DNA from 2 places in the Martelella mangrovi genome. Region 1 is predicted to be linked to the other one. Evidence: riboswitches for the same ligand, from Rfam matches in the RefSeq annotation. Region 1 holds a riboswitch; the other holds the start of a gene.
The links. A riboswitch is a leader RNA that binds a small molecule or an ion and turns the genes downstream of it on or off. The one in region 1 is predicted to bind FMN.
Positions count from the first base shown of each region.

Region 2: it holds a riboswitch for FMN, as region 1 does, so the genes downstream of both, ABID12_RS09455 (DMT family transporter) here and ribD (bifunctional diaminohydroxyphosphoribosylaminopyrimidine deaminase/5-amino-6-(5-phosphoribosylamino)uracil reductase RibD) in region 1, are expected to answer to the same signal.

Region 1 covers NZ_JBEPLY010000006.1:81,677-88,866, reverse strand. Annotated here, with positions in the region: gene ABID12_RS10600 (alpha/beta hydrolase) at 1-16, shown strand, start outside; gene ABID12_RS10595 (TetR/AcrR family transcriptional regulator) at 220-816, shown strand; gene ABID12_RS10590 (YciI family protein) at 816-1,109, shown strand; gene ribH (6,7-dimethyl-8-ribityllumazine synthase) at 1,137-1,568, opposite strand; gene ribB (3,4-dihydroxy-2-butanone-4-phosphate synthase) at 1,621-2,835, opposite strand; gene ribD (bifunctional diaminohydroxyphosphoribosylaminopyrimidine deaminase/5-amino-6-(5-phosphoribosylamino)uracil reductase RibD) at 2,832-3,863, opposite strand; FMN riboswitch at 3,964-4,129, opposite strand; gene uxuA (mannonate dehydratase) at 4,316-5,512, opposite strand; gene ABID12_RS10565 (GntR family transcriptional regulator) at 5,657-6,376, shown strand; gene ABID12_RS10560 (C4-dicarboxylate TRAP transporter substrate-binding protein) at 6,390-7,190, shown strand, end outside.
Region 2 covers NZ_JBEPLY010000005.1:103,547-110,736, reverse strand. Annotated here, with positions in the region: gene ABID12_RS09460 (esterase-like activity of phytase family protein) at 1-1,529, opposite strand, end outside; gene ABID12_RS09455 (DMT family transporter) at 1,626-2,507, opposite strand; FMN riboswitch at 2,608-2,759, opposite strand; gene ABID12_RS09450 (HU family DNA-binding protein) at 2,933-3,208, opposite strand; partial or broken gene lon (endopeptidase La) at 3,489-5,838, opposite strand; gene clpX (ATP-dependent Clp protease ATP-binding subunit ClpX) at 6,078-7,190, opposite strand, start outside.

The DNA.
Region 1 (7,190 bases):
ACAGCACCTCGCATAACCACAATAAAAATGCCTGCCGGAGCCCCTCCGGCAGGCACGAGACTGCCGACGGGGCCATACCTTTTTACGAGCATCATCCCCGTCTATTGAAGACCGGCGGAAACCGTGGGGCGAAATGACCGCGAGACGGCCGCCATATACGCCTCTTGACCAACTAGGACATTTGTCCTAATCATAATATCCCAGTGAGGATCGGTCAAAATGGCAAACCCAACAACGCGCAATCTGATTGTCGAAAAGGCCGAGGCGCTGTTCTACGAGGGCGGGTTCGAAGCAACATCGTTTGCCGACATCGCGTCAGCCGTCGGCATCTCGCGCGGCAATTTCTATCACCATTTCAAATCCAAAGATGACATTCTGGACGCCGTTATCTCAAGGCGGCTGGAGACGACCCGTGCGATGCTTGAACGCTGGGAGGCGGAAGACGGCGAGCCGCGACGGCGTATCCGCGCTTTTATCCACATCCTCATCAGCAACCGGGCAAAGATCATGCTCCATGGATGCCCAGTGGGAACGCTCTGTTCGGAACTTGCCAAGCTCGACCACCATCTCATGAGCCGCGCCACCGAAATCTTCATGTTGTTTCGCAATTGGCTTGCCCGCGCGTTTTCAGATCTTGGAGCGGGCGACCGCAGCGATGACCTGGCGCTTCAGGTGCTCACATGGTCACAAGGCGTTGCTGTGATGGCAAGCGCCTTTCGTGATGAAACCTATATCCGCAAGGAAGTCGCCGGAATGGACGACTGGCTCGCGGCCCTGCCGGAAACAATTCCTTCTCTCTTGCCACGGAGCCTGTGATGTTCGTCACCCTACTGAAATTTTCCGACAACCGATCCGAAGCGCCTCAGTTCATGGCCGATCACAATGCCTGGATCGCCAAAGGTTTTGCAGAAAATGCCTTCATCTGTGTCGGCTCACTTGCCGAACAAGGTGGCGGCGCCGTGCTCGCCCACGGCGAAAGCCGGCAGGCGCATGATGCCCGCATTGCAGAGGACCCGTTCGTGGTCCACGGCATTGTCACTGCCGAGACCTTCGAGATCGATGCAAAACGAACATCAGACGCGCTCAGCTTTCTCAAACCAGCGGCTTAGAGGCAGATCGAGCGGTATTTATACCGCTCATATCTTAGCCAGCGCCGCCAGCGCTTCAACACAGGCAGCAGCCGCTTCGCGGCCCTTGTTATGGCTGTCGTCCGCACATCGGGCAAAGGCCTGCTCGGCCGTATAAGTAGTCAGAATGCCGAAAGAGGCAGGCACGCCGGTTTCGAGCGAGACCTGCATCAGCCCGTGGGCGGCAGCTTCCGAAATATATTCGAAATGCGCCGTTTCCCCCTTGATCACCGCGCCGAGGCAGACAACGCCGTCAAACTTGCCGCTCAGCGCCAGTTTTTTCGCCACCAGCGGCGTCTCGAAAGCCCCCGGAACCTCGAAGATATCGGCATCGGCAACCGGTGCGCCGCGTTCCGACAGCTCGGCTTGCGCGCCTTTGAGAAGGCCGCTCGTGACCTTTTCGTTGAAGCGGGAAATGACGATCGCGATACGGTGAGACACAGAGAATTTCCTTTCAGAATCAAAAGTCGGGAGTGATGCTGGCGCGCGGCGCTTACGGCAGGATATGGCCGAATTTTGTGCGCTTTGCCGCCAGATAGGTTTCGTTGAAGGGGTTTGTTGCCGTGATCAGCGGCACCCGTTTCTCGATCGACAGGCCCGCCCGCTCCAGGGCCTCGGGCTTTTCCGGATTGTTGGACAGCAGCCGCAGGCGCGAGATGCCCAGGCTTTTCAGAATATGGACGGCAGCGTGATAATCGCGGGCATCGGCCGGCAGGCCAAGCGCCAGATTGGCCGCATGGGTGTCGAGCCCCTTTTCTTCCTGCAGGCCGTAAGCGCGGATCTTGTTGGCAAGGCCGATACCGCGCCCTTCATGGCCCTTGAGATAGACGATCACGCCGCCCTCTTCGCCGATCATCGCCATGGCCTGATGCAATTGCTCGCCGCAGTCACAGCGAAGCGAGCCGAAAACATCGCCGGTCAGGCATTCGGAATGCACACGCACAAGCGGCGCATTGCCGAGCGGCCCTTTCACCAGCGCCAGATGTTCGGTTCCGTCGATCAGGCTCCTGAACGCATGCGCCTTGAAGCCTGCGACGGCCGTGGGCAGTTCTGCCCGGGCAACTTCCTCGACGAGAATTTCGGTCCGCATGCGGTATTCGGCAAGCTCCCGGATAGTCAGGAGCGGCATGTCGTGGGTTTTCGCAAAGGTTTCCAGATCGGGCCGGCGCGCCATCTCGCCATCGTCGCGCATCACCTCGCAGATGACGGCAGCCGGATTGAGCCCGGCAAGGCGCGCCAGATCGACCGCCCCTTCGGTATGGCCGTCACGCACCAGAACGCCGCCATCGGCCGCGCGCAGCGGAAACATATGGCCGGGCGAAACGATATCGGACGGCACGGCCTGAGGGTTGGCAGCCGCGGCGATGGTGCGGGCGCGCTCGGCCGCCGAAATGCCGGTGGAAATGCCTTCCGCCGCCTCGATGGAAACGGTGAACGCCGTTTCGTGGCGCGCGCGGTTGTTTTGCACCATTGGCTTGAGGCCCAGCCGGTCGACCTGTTCGCCCGTCAGCGTCAGGCAGATCAACCCGCGTGCATGTTTCGCCATGAAATTCACGGCCGCCGGCGTGGCGAAATCGGCAGCGACAACGACATCGCCCTCATTCTCGCGGGTTTCGTCATCGACCAGCAGCACCATGCCGCCGGCTTTCAGTGCAGCAAGGGCCTTTTCCACCGCAGAGGCGGTCAGATTGCGTTCCATCTTGGTCATTCTTGTTCTCCGGGCGGAAAGATCGCCTCGTTCAGGTCGTCAAATTCGTTGGCGCGGCGGAAGATGCGAACCCGGTCGGGGTCGCCTTTGCGGATATGGACATGCTCGTCCCACAGCCCGTTTTCCAGCACCGAGGAGGTCAGCGAGGGGCCGGCTTCGACCAGCACTTCCAGTACGCCACGTTCGCCGAGCATTTGCAGACTGTCCGTCAGGTTTTCGGATATGACGACGGAAAAGCCGCGCGCTTCAGCCGCCGCGATATAATCCGCCGGAACCCTTCCCCGCCGGTCGAGGATCGCCAGCACACGCTGCTTGCCGGCAAAATCGGGAACCCGCCGAACGGTCAGTTCGGGATGATCGGCGAGGATCGTGCCGGACCCCGTCAGGATCGCATCGGCGCGGCGGCGCAGGCGATGGGCAAGCGTCAGGGATGCGGGCGAGGTAAAGGTTTTGGCACCGGCAGGCGGCACCATATTGCCATCGGCATCGACCGCCTGCTTGACCGTGACCCAGGGCAGCCCGGTGACCGTCTGCTTTGCAAAGGGCGCGATCAACCGGGATGACAGAAGCGCCAGCTGCCGGGCCCGCTCATCGGCCATCGCACCGGCAAAGGTGACCAAAAGCCCGGCGGCGGCAAGCCGGGCCGCACCGCCGCCCGTCACACCCGGATTGGGATCGGGGGCGCCGATGACCACGCGCCGGGCCGGCGTTGCCAGGATGGCATCGGCACAGGGCGGCGTGCGGCCGTGATGATTGCAGGGCTCAAGCGTGACGACAACGGTGTGAACCCGGCTGACAAGTCCCGCCGCGCGCGCTTCGGCAATGGCCGCGGCCTCCGCATGCGGGGCTCCGGCCTTGCGGTGAAACCCTTCGGCAAGCACCACGCCGGCGGCATCAAGCAGCACGCAGCCAACGGGCGGATTGGGCGATGTTGCGCCGGCAAACCGCACGGCACCCTCAATGGCGCGGGCGAGCGCGGCCGTCACGACGGCGGCATTCAGATTTTCTGCGGCGGGGTATATGCCCATGCTTTCGCCTCATCATTCGACAAAGACGCCATGCAGGGCAAAAAGCGGGGAAAACACGCATTGCGCCCACAATATGGGATACAATGCGCACCTTGGCACACGCTGTTCTCTTCCATCCGGACTTTAACCGTCGGCTCCGGAATCACACCGGATCTGCTGACCTTCGATTATCAGGAGTTTTCCCTTAAATCGAAGCGCTCGCGGGCTGATGCTCGAAAAGAGCAATTACCGCCGGTGGGGAATTGCACCCCGCCCTGAGAACGTCGCCGACCGGACTTCCGGCCGACGCAATAAACTTAGACACGCGATTTAAATTTGACAAGCGTGAATTTGTGAACAGCCCGTCACGCCCGAAACCCGGCCCGCCAATGCGGTCACACAACGCAGCTGTTCGCCCCGGCAGCGCGAAAGCCTGCTGACGCCGGCCTTCACCTTGCCGGAGCGGCACGTCCTCAGCGGCTGAGCGCCGCAACGATGCCGCGCAATTCGGCAAGCCCCTTCAGGCGGCCGATCGCCGGGTAACCCGGCTGAGCCTTACGGTTCTGGTCATCGAGAATGTCGAGACCGTGATCCGGGCGGAAGGGAATATTCCAGTCGACCCGGCCCGCTTCGCGACGCCGCTTTTCCTCTGCAAGCGCTGCAGCAACAAGCGCGACCATATCGGTATCGCCGCCGAGATGTTCCGACTCGTAGAACGATCCCTTGATGTCGCCGGTCTCGCGGTGAACATTGCGCAGATGCAGGAAATGCACGCGATCGCCAAGCCGCTCCATCATGCCCGGCAGGTCGTTGTCCGGGCGCGCGCCGAGTGAACCGGAGCAGAGCGTAATCCCGTTTGCGGGCGTGTCGACTGCGTCCATCATCATCTTGTAGTCGGCTTCCGTCGACATCACGCGCGGCAGGCCGAGAAGGCCGAAGGGTGGATCATCGGGATGGCAGCAAAGCCTGAGACCGAGCTTTTCGGCAACGGGCGCAACCTCCTCGAGAAAGGCGGTGAAATTGGCGCGCAGCCCGTCCGGCGACATCGCGGCATATTCGCCAAGATGGTGGCGCACATCTTCCAGCGTGAAGCTTTCGGCAGCCCCGGGCAGGCCGAAAACAATGTTTCTGGCAAGCAACTGCTTGCGCGCATCGTCCATATCGGCAAAACGGCGCGCCGCCTCATCGCGGATTGCTTCGGGAAAATCCTCGGCCGCGCCCTTGCGCTTAAGAACATGAATATCGAAAGCGGCAAAATCGGCATAGTCGAAGCGCATGCAGGTTGCACCCGACGGCAGGCGCCAGGCGAGGTCGGTCCGGGTCCAGTCGAGCACCGGCATGAAATTGTAGCAGATCGTCTCGATGCCGGCGCGGCTGAGATTTGCGAGGCTGACCTTGTAGTTTTCGAGATGCGCGCGCCAGTCGCCCTTCTGCTTCTTGATATCTTCCGAAACAGGCAGGCTTTCGACCACTTCCCATTTGAGACCCGAAGGGGTGCCGTCGGCCATGACCGCCAGCTCCTGCTGCCGTTTGGCGATCTCTTCCGGCGTCCAGACCGCGCCTGTGGCCACGTGGTGAAGTGCGGTCACCACACCCTCCACGCCCGCCTGCAGCATGTCATCGACGGATACCCGGTCCAAAGGACCGAACCAGCGCCAAGTCTGCCTCATCATTCTCTCCCTGAGCATATGCGTTATTGCGGCCAAACCTAAGCGAGAAGGTTCGCCCTGTCATACGAAATCACTAGCACCAAATTAGATTGTTGACTAGTATGGAAGTATGGTGCAGACTGAAATTTATCGGGAGGTTCAGACATGTTGCCAGAGACAATAGCCACCAGCATCGCACCGGGCGCACCGGTCGGATCGCAGCTGCACGGCATTCTGCGCGACCTGATCATCCACAATGAACTGCCGCCAGGCTCCCGGCTTTCGGAATCGGAACTGGCAGCACGGTTCGCCGTCAGCCGCCAGCCCGTGCGCGAGGCCTTCATCAAGCTTTCCGAAGAAGGGCTGCTTGAGGTCCGTCCGCAACGCGGCACTTTCGTGCGCCGTATTTCGCAGGCCGCCGTCATGGATGCCCGTTTTGTCCGTGAGGCAATCGAGGCGGATATCGTCAAGCTTCTCGCCGCCGATCCCGATGCCGGACTGGTGGATGAATTGCGGCGGCAGCTTAAGGAACAGAGCGAAGCGGCAACCCGGGATGCCAGCCGGTTCATCCAGCTCGACGAACTGTTTCACAAGACCCTTGCCGATGCCGCCGGCAAGGCAAGGGCCTGGGCGCTCATAGAGGGCCTGAAGGTACAGATGGACCGGGTGCGTTATCTCAGCCTTCTGCGCTTTCCGATGGTCAAGCTGACCGCCCAGCACAAAGCCATTGTCGACGCCATCGGCGCCGGCGATCCACAGGCCGCCGAACGTGCCGTTCGCGGACATTTGCAGGAGATCCTGAGCGATCTTCCCGCCATCTTTGAGGAAAAGCCTGAATTTTTCGAAGCTCCGGGGCGTCAGGCCGCCCCGAACTCCAACGTCTGATAGGGAGGACGACATGACACATTTCACCAAACTGGGCAGCATTGCACTGGCCGGCCTTGCCGCCAGCCTTCTCGCCGGTTCTGCGCTGGCCGCCGACTATACGCTGAACGTCAATACGGCGCTGGCCACCAATGACCCGCTCTACAAGGGCCTCGAAGCGTTCCGCGACAATGTCGCCGAAGCCTCCGACGGCGCGCTCGAGGTGCGGCTGTTTCCGAATTCCCAGCTCGGCCCCGATGAGGACGTGCTCGAGCAGGCTCGCGCCGGCGCTCCCGTTGCCGTTGTCGTCGATGGCGGACGCCTTGCCGTTTTCGTGGATGAGTTCGGTGTGCTCGGTGCGCCCTATCTCGCCAACGGCTATGAGGGTATCCGCAAGGTTGTCACGTCCGACCTCTTCGACGAGTGGGCCGAAAAGCTGCATGACGATGCCGGCCTTGATGTGCTGAGCTTCAACTGGTGGCAGGGTGAACGCCACCTTCTGACCAATGTGGAAATCACCGGTCCGGAAGACCTTTCGGGCATCCGCATGCGCACGCCGGGCGCACCGGTATGGACCGGCACGATCGAGGCCATGGGCGCAACCCCGACGCCGCTGCCCTGGGGCGAGGTCTATTCCGGCCTGTCCTCCAAGGTCATCGATGGCGCCGAAGCCCAGCTTCCCGCCGTTGTCGGCGCCAAGCTCGACGAGGTCATCACCTATGTCACCAAGACCGGCCACATCAACCTGATCACCGGCCTGATCACCTCGGCGGCATGGGTCGATTCGCTTCCCGAAGACCTGCAGACCGTTCTGCATGAAGAAGCGCTGAAGGCT
Region 2 (7,190 bases), on a different contig from region 1:
AGATCGAGCTTTTCCGCCGGCTGTCCATCGTGCGTCACGCGGATGGCGTCGGTGATCAGCGCCGGCTTTCTGGAGGCGTCGATGATGAAGACGGAGGGTTGCGCCGAATAGAAGCTGTCATTGACCGCGTAGAGCCTGCTGGCGTCTTCCGGGTCGGCGGCAAGGCTGGAAAGCGCACCGAACCCGATCAGCGGATCATGGTTCACATCAGAGGCGATCTGCGGATAGTCGGCCTCGCCCTCTTCATAGGCATAGAGCATCACATGCGCACGCACGCCGCCATCGGGCCCTAGGTCTTCCTCATTGGCCGTCACCAGCAGGTTGCGGGCGGGAATGGCAACGCCGCTTTCCGGCGCGATCCCCGAGGGCAGAAGCTGCATCAGCTCCGGAGCGTCCTGGACATTGTCATTATAGACGCCGACAACGGAACCGCGCTCGGACATGACGAAAAGATAGTTGTTGTCGCCGAACCGGCCGGTGATCAGCCCTTCCGGCTCAACGCCCTTCTTGCCGGCACGCTTGTCCGGGAAGTGACCGATGGAAGCAACAGCGCGTTCGAACGAGGCGCCGGCCTCATACAGCAGCTCGCCGGTATCGGAAAAGATCGAGAAGCCACGCGAACCGCCCTTGTAGTCGCCCTCATTGGCGATCACGAAGCGATCGTTGTCGAGCCATTTTACGGTGTCGGGCTCGCGCGGAATACCGGTCAGCGAACCGGTGAAATCGAGGCGACCGTCGCGTTCGGTATCAATGTCGGCAAGATCGACCGTGCCGGCGGCAAAGTGGTTCTTCACCTCGCCGGTATTGCCGTCGACGATGACGATGCCGTTGTTTTCCTGCAGCGTGACGACAATCTCGTTGTCATCGTTGATGTCGACAAATTCCGGTTCCGGATCGCTCGGCGCGGTCATCTCGTCAAAACCGGTCATGGCAACATGTTTCGTCGTTGCACAGTCGGCGCCGCCGTCGTTCAACGCGATGATCACCAGATCGCCGGCGGGCATCTGCGGAATTTCACCGTCATTCAGGTCTTCGTCGCGCTCGTTTTCAATCGCAATGGCCACGATCGCGCCATCGGGCGATACGGCAACCGAGTCGGGCTGGCCGCCGAGATCGCACTTTGCCTCAAGCGTCTGCGATGCAATGTCGATCACGCCGAGGAAGCCGGACGGCGCGGTGAAGCTTTCGGACGTGTTGACGCCGACATAGGCTTTCGCGCCGGAAACAGCCACCGAGGTCGGTTCACCGTCGAGCTTGACGGTACCGGCGGCCTTTGGTGCGCGCGGGTCGGTGATGTCGACGAAACCGACGGCTTCGAGCGGGCTGTCAGAATATACCAGCATATTGCCGTCTTCGGTTGCGGTGATGATTTCCGCGGACGTGGCGCTCATGGCGTCCATATCCGCAGGAAGGTTTTCGGCGACGTTGAAAACGGCGATGCGGTTGAAGACCGGCTCGGCGGACGCGGGGATCGCGACTGAAGCCAGAAGTGCGGCAGACAGCGCCGCGCCGGTAAGACGGAGTTTCATAGGTTTCCCTCCTGAGGTTGAATCACCGGAGGGTTGTGCGTCACGGCTGTGACAGGATGATTACGTCCCGATGACGCCGGTGTGACACCATCGCCGTCATCGCTCACGCCGCCGCTCGATCAGCAGGATCGACAACGAGGCCGCCACGATCATCAAGCCACCAACCCAGAACAGCATATCGGGCGCATAGCCGAACACCAGCCAGCCGCCGAGAACATTGAGCGGCAGTTTCAGGTCGTCGAACGGCTGGACATAGGCGGCATCGGCGCTGGAATAGGCCAGCGTGAGAAAATACTGCGCCAGCACGGTCATCAGCCCCAGCGCCAGCATGATCCACACCACGTCGCCCGTGGGCACGGCAAAACCGCCGCCAATCGCCACCACGGCATTGATCGGCGTCAGCAGCATCAGCAGCCAGACGGTGATCGATTCCGGTTTTTCATGCGCCGTCAGCTTCTTGGTGATCAGCGATGTACCGCCCCACAAAAGCGCAGACAGCACCGGCAGCAGCGCCGCCCAGGTGAAACCCGACGACCATGGCTGCAGGATCAGCACAGCGCCGGTAAAGCCGACAGCCGTAGCAATCCACCGCGACGGCCCGACACGCTCGCCCAGAAAGATCCTGGCGCCGACGATAATAAAGAAGGGTGACGTCATCACCAGCGCAATCGCCTGGCTGAGCGGAACAGAGGCAAGACCGATGGCCCAGGCCTGAACGCCAAGTGCGGAGAGCGCAACACGCGCGATATGCTGTCCCGGATAGGCGGTGCGCATCACCGCAAGCCCGGTGCGCCAGAGATAGGGAATGGCAAACAGAAAGGCGATGCCATATTGCCAGAAGGCAATGGACGAGGCTGCAAAGCCCATCTTCATGGTGAGCTGCTGGATCAGCACATTGCCGGCGGCATAAACCACACCGGCAAGCACCATCCAGAATGCACCGGTCAACGCGGGAGAACGATAGATTGCCTTGCTCATGCCTGTCTTGATCCTTCATGGCGCCCGGGGCGCATGCAATAAGGGGACGGACGACGCATGGCACCGGCGGCAATCGGCAAAAGCCGAGACATCCGGCAACCCGCATTCTCTTTCTTCCGGACTGTAACCGTCGGCTCCGGATTTCAACCGGATCTGCTGACCCTTTCCGGCATTGACCGGAAAGGCGCTCGCGGGCTTGCGTGAGAAACGCTTACCGCCGGTGGGGTATCTCACCCCGCCCCGAGAATGTGCCGTCGGCAGAGTTCTGTCTCCGGCATGGTTTGTTGTGCAACAAGTAGTGACATCGCCGGTCCGCGGCAAGTCAATTCTGACGGGGACGTCGGTAACTGAGCGTCAACGAAACAGGCAACAAAAAACCCGGGGCCAGGGCCCCGGGTTTCGTGCCATTCATGAGAAGGCGGAACTTAGGAGTTGCAAGCTTCCTTGAGGCCCTTGCCAGCCGTGAACTTCGGAACGTTGCGGGCCGGGATATCGACCTCTGCACCCGTCGACGGGTTGCGGCCCTTGCGCGCAGCACTGTGCGACACGGTGAAGGCACCGAAACCGGCGAGGCGAACTTCGCCGCCGTTCTTCAGTTCACCCTGTACGGCGTCGAACACGGCGTCGACTGCGGAAGCTGCATCGGTTTTGGACAGACCGGCCTTTTCGGCAACGGAAGCTACGAGTTCACTCTTGTTCATGTTTCCACCCTTTCTCAAATGGTTCGAAACGGATCAATTTTTTCCCAGGGGCCTCGGCAAGGCTTACACCGCTACCCGCTGTCATCCAAAAGCCTTGCGTTTCAAGGAATTGCAATAGGCTTACCGCAATTTGTGGGGAAAAGGACGACCAAAGGACGACCTCAGGGGCCCCTTTTCCACAGGAGCCCCTGAAAAATGGCGAGAATTCGGCGTTAATGCGCCACTGTTTTGTTCGAGTCACCGTCTGATTCATCAGCGGGAATCGAGACCGGATCAGTCTCCGGATCCCACTCGATGGGCTGCGGCGCCTCGACCAGCGCATGCTGCAGCACCTCGCCCATGCGCGACACGGGAATGATTTCCAGACCGTTCTTCACGTTGTCCGGGATCTCCGGAAGGTCCTTGGCGTTCTCTTCGGGGATCAGCACCTTGGTGATACCACCGCGAAGTGCTGCCAGAAGTTTTTCCTTCAGACCGCCGATCGGCAGAACCCGGCCGCGCAGCGTGATCTCGCCTGTCATGGCCACGTTCTTGTTCACCGGAATACCGGTCATCACGGAAACGATCGCCGTTGCCATGGCGACACCGGCAGACGGTCCGTCCTTGGGCGTTGCGCCTTCGGGAACATGGACGTGAATGTCAGTCTTGTCGAACATAGGCGGTTTGATGCCGAAATCGACCGCACGCGAGCGAACATAGGATGCCGCCGCAGAAATCGATTCCTTCATGACATCGCGCAGATTGCCGGTGACCGTCATGCGGCCCTTGCCGGGCATCATCACGCCTTCGATCGTCAGAAGCTCGCCACCGACTTCCGTCCACGCCAGACCGGTCACGACACCAACCTGGTCGTCACCTTCGGCCTCGCCATGGCGGAAGCGCTGGACGCCGAGATAATCCTCAAGGTTATCCGCCGTGACATGCACTGCGGTCTTGTCGCCCTTGACGATCTCGGTCACGGCCTTGCGGGCAAGCTTCATCAGCTCACGCTCCAGGCTGCGCACGCCCGCCTCGCGGGTGTACTGCTGGATCGTGCGTTCCAGCGCGCCGTCGTCGACCGAGAACTCCTCGGGCTTGAGCGCGTGTTCACGGATTGCCTTGGGCAGCAGGTGACGCTTCGCGATTTCCAGCTTTTCCTGTTCGGTGTAGCCGGCAATGCGAATGATCTCCATACGGTCCATCAGCGGGCCGGGAATGTCGAGCGTGTTGGCCGTGGTGATGAACATCACGTTGGACAGGTCGTATTCGACTTCCAGATAATGATCCATGAAGGTCGAGTTCTGTTCCGGGTCCAGCACTTCGAGCAGGGCCGAGGACGGATCGCCGCGGAAATCGGCGCCCATCTTATCGATCTCGTCGAGCAGGAACAGCGGATTGCTCTTGCCGACCTTCTTCATCGACTGAACGATCTTGCCGGGCATGGAGCCGATATAGGTGCGCCGATGGCCACGAATTTCCGATTCGTCACGGACACCGCCAAGCGCCATACGCACATATTCACGCCCCGTCGCCTTGGCGATCGACTGCGCAAGCGAGGTCTTGCCGACGCCGGGCGGGCCGACGAGGCAGAGGATAGGACCTTTGAGCTTCTTGGCGCGCGCCTGCACGGCAAGATACTCGACAACCCGCTCCTTGACCTTTTCGAGGCCGAAATGGTCTTCCTCGAGCACCTTTTCAGCATGCTTCAGGTCACGCTTGATCTTCGACTTCGCGTTCCACGGCAGGCCGGTGAGCCAGTCAAGATAGTTGCGCACCACGGTCGCTTCCGCCGACATCGGGCTCATGTTGCGGAGCTTCTTCATCTCCGCATCGGCCTTTTCGCGTGCTTCCTTGGTGAACTTGGTCTTCTTGATGCGGTCTTCCAGTTCGGCCATTTCGTCACGGCCGTCCTCTCCCTCGCCGAGTTCCTTCTGAATGGCCTTCATCTGCTCATTCAGATAATACTCGCGCTGGGTCTTCTCCATCTGCCGCTTGACGCGGGTGCGGATACGCTTTTCGACCTGCAGAACGGAAATCTCGCCTTCCATGAAGCCGAGCGCCTTTTCAAGGCGTTCCTTCACGCTGGTGGTCTCCAGCATTTCCTGCTTTTCCGTCAGCTTGATCGCAAGATGCGAGGCAACCGTGTCGGCAAGCTTCGAATAGTCCTCGATCTGGCCGGCAGCACCGACGACCTCGGGCGAAACCTTCTTGTTCAGCTTGACGTAGTTTTCGAATTCGGAAACCACCGAGCGGGCCAGAGCCTCGATCTCGACAGCGTCTTCTTCCGGCTCGCCCAGCACTTCGGCATCGGCTTCGTAGAAGTCGTTTTCCAGCCGAACATCGCCGATGGCGGCGCGCGACTTGCCCTCGACCAGGACCTTGACCGTACCGTCGGGCAGTTTCAGAAGCTGCAGCACATTGGCAATGGTGCCGATGCGGTAAAGCGCATCGGGCTCAGGATCGTCGTCGCCGGCGTTGACCTGGGTAACCAGCATGATCTGCCGATCGGCATTCATGACCTCTTCCAGCGCACGGATTGACTTTTCGCGGCCGACAAAGAGGGGAACGATCATGTGGGGGAAAACCACAATGTCACGCAATGGCAACACCGGGAACGCAGCATTTTCCGCTGCAGGCGCGTTCTGCGTCATGTCTGTTTCCTTTCAGGCAGCCCGGCCGCACACCGGGCATTGACGGACTGCTGGGAGGACAGTCCGAAAGTTCGTCTCGATTGTTGCGGAACAAGTGGCGCTTTAAAAGAGCGATTTCAACCTTTGCCCGTGTTTTCGGCGGAACAACGGGTCATTACACGCGTTTTGCCGTGTTTGTCCGTAAAACGACGAAGGCAGGGACCTGCCCTGCCTTCCGTTTCACTTTGAAAACGCCGCGATCAGGCCGATGCGTTTGCCTTGTCGTCCGCGTGATTTTCATAAATGTAGAGCGGCTGCGAGGTCCCCGAAACGACTTCGTCGGAGATCACAACTTCGCGAACGCCCTTCATGGCCGGCAGTTCGAACATGGTGTCGAGCAGGATCTTCTCCATGATCGAGCGCAGTCCGCGCGCGCCGGTCTTGCGTTCGATCGCCTTGCGGGCAATCGCCATCAACGCGTCCTCATGGAAGGTCAGTTCGACATCTTCCATTTCGAACAGGCGCTGATACTGCTTCACGAGCGCGTTCTTCGGCGCTGTCAGGATCTGCACCAGTGCCGTCTCGTCGAGGTCCTCGAGCGTGGCGATGACCGGCAAACGGCCGATGAATTCCGGGATCAGGCCGAACTTGACCAGATCTTCCGGCTCCAGATCGCGCAGCACATCGCCGACCTTGCGGTCGTCAGCGGCCTTGACCGAAGCGCCGAAACCGATCGACGTCCGTTCGCCGCGCGCCGAAATCACCTTGTCGAGACCGGCAAAGGCACCGCCGCACAGGAACAGGATGTTGGTCGTATCAACCTGCAGGAACTCCTGCTGCGGATGCTTGCGCCCGCCCTGCGGCGGCACGGAAGCCACCGTGCCTTCCATGATCTTCAGCAATGCCTGCTGCACGCCCTCACCCGAGACGTCACGCGTGATCGACGGATTGTCGGACTTGCGGGAAATCTTGTCGACCTCGTCGATATAGACGATGCCACGCTGGGCGCGCTCGACATTGTAATCGGCCGACTGCAGCAGCTTCAGAATGATGTTCTCGACATCTTCACCGACATAGCCGGCTTCCGTCAGCGTCGTTGCATCCGCCATCGTGAACGGCACATCGATGATCCGCGCCAGCGTCTGGGCAAGATAGGTCTTGCCGCAGCCCGTCGGGCCCACCAGCAGAATGTTCGACTTCGAAAGCTCGATATCGGAACTCTTGGAGGCATGCGAGAGGCGTTTGTAGTGGTTATGCACCGCAACCGACAGAATGCGTTTTGCATGGCTCTGGCCGATGACATATTCATCGAGCACACCCATGATTTCCTGCGGTGTCGGCACGCCGTCGCTGGACTTCACCATCGAGGTCTT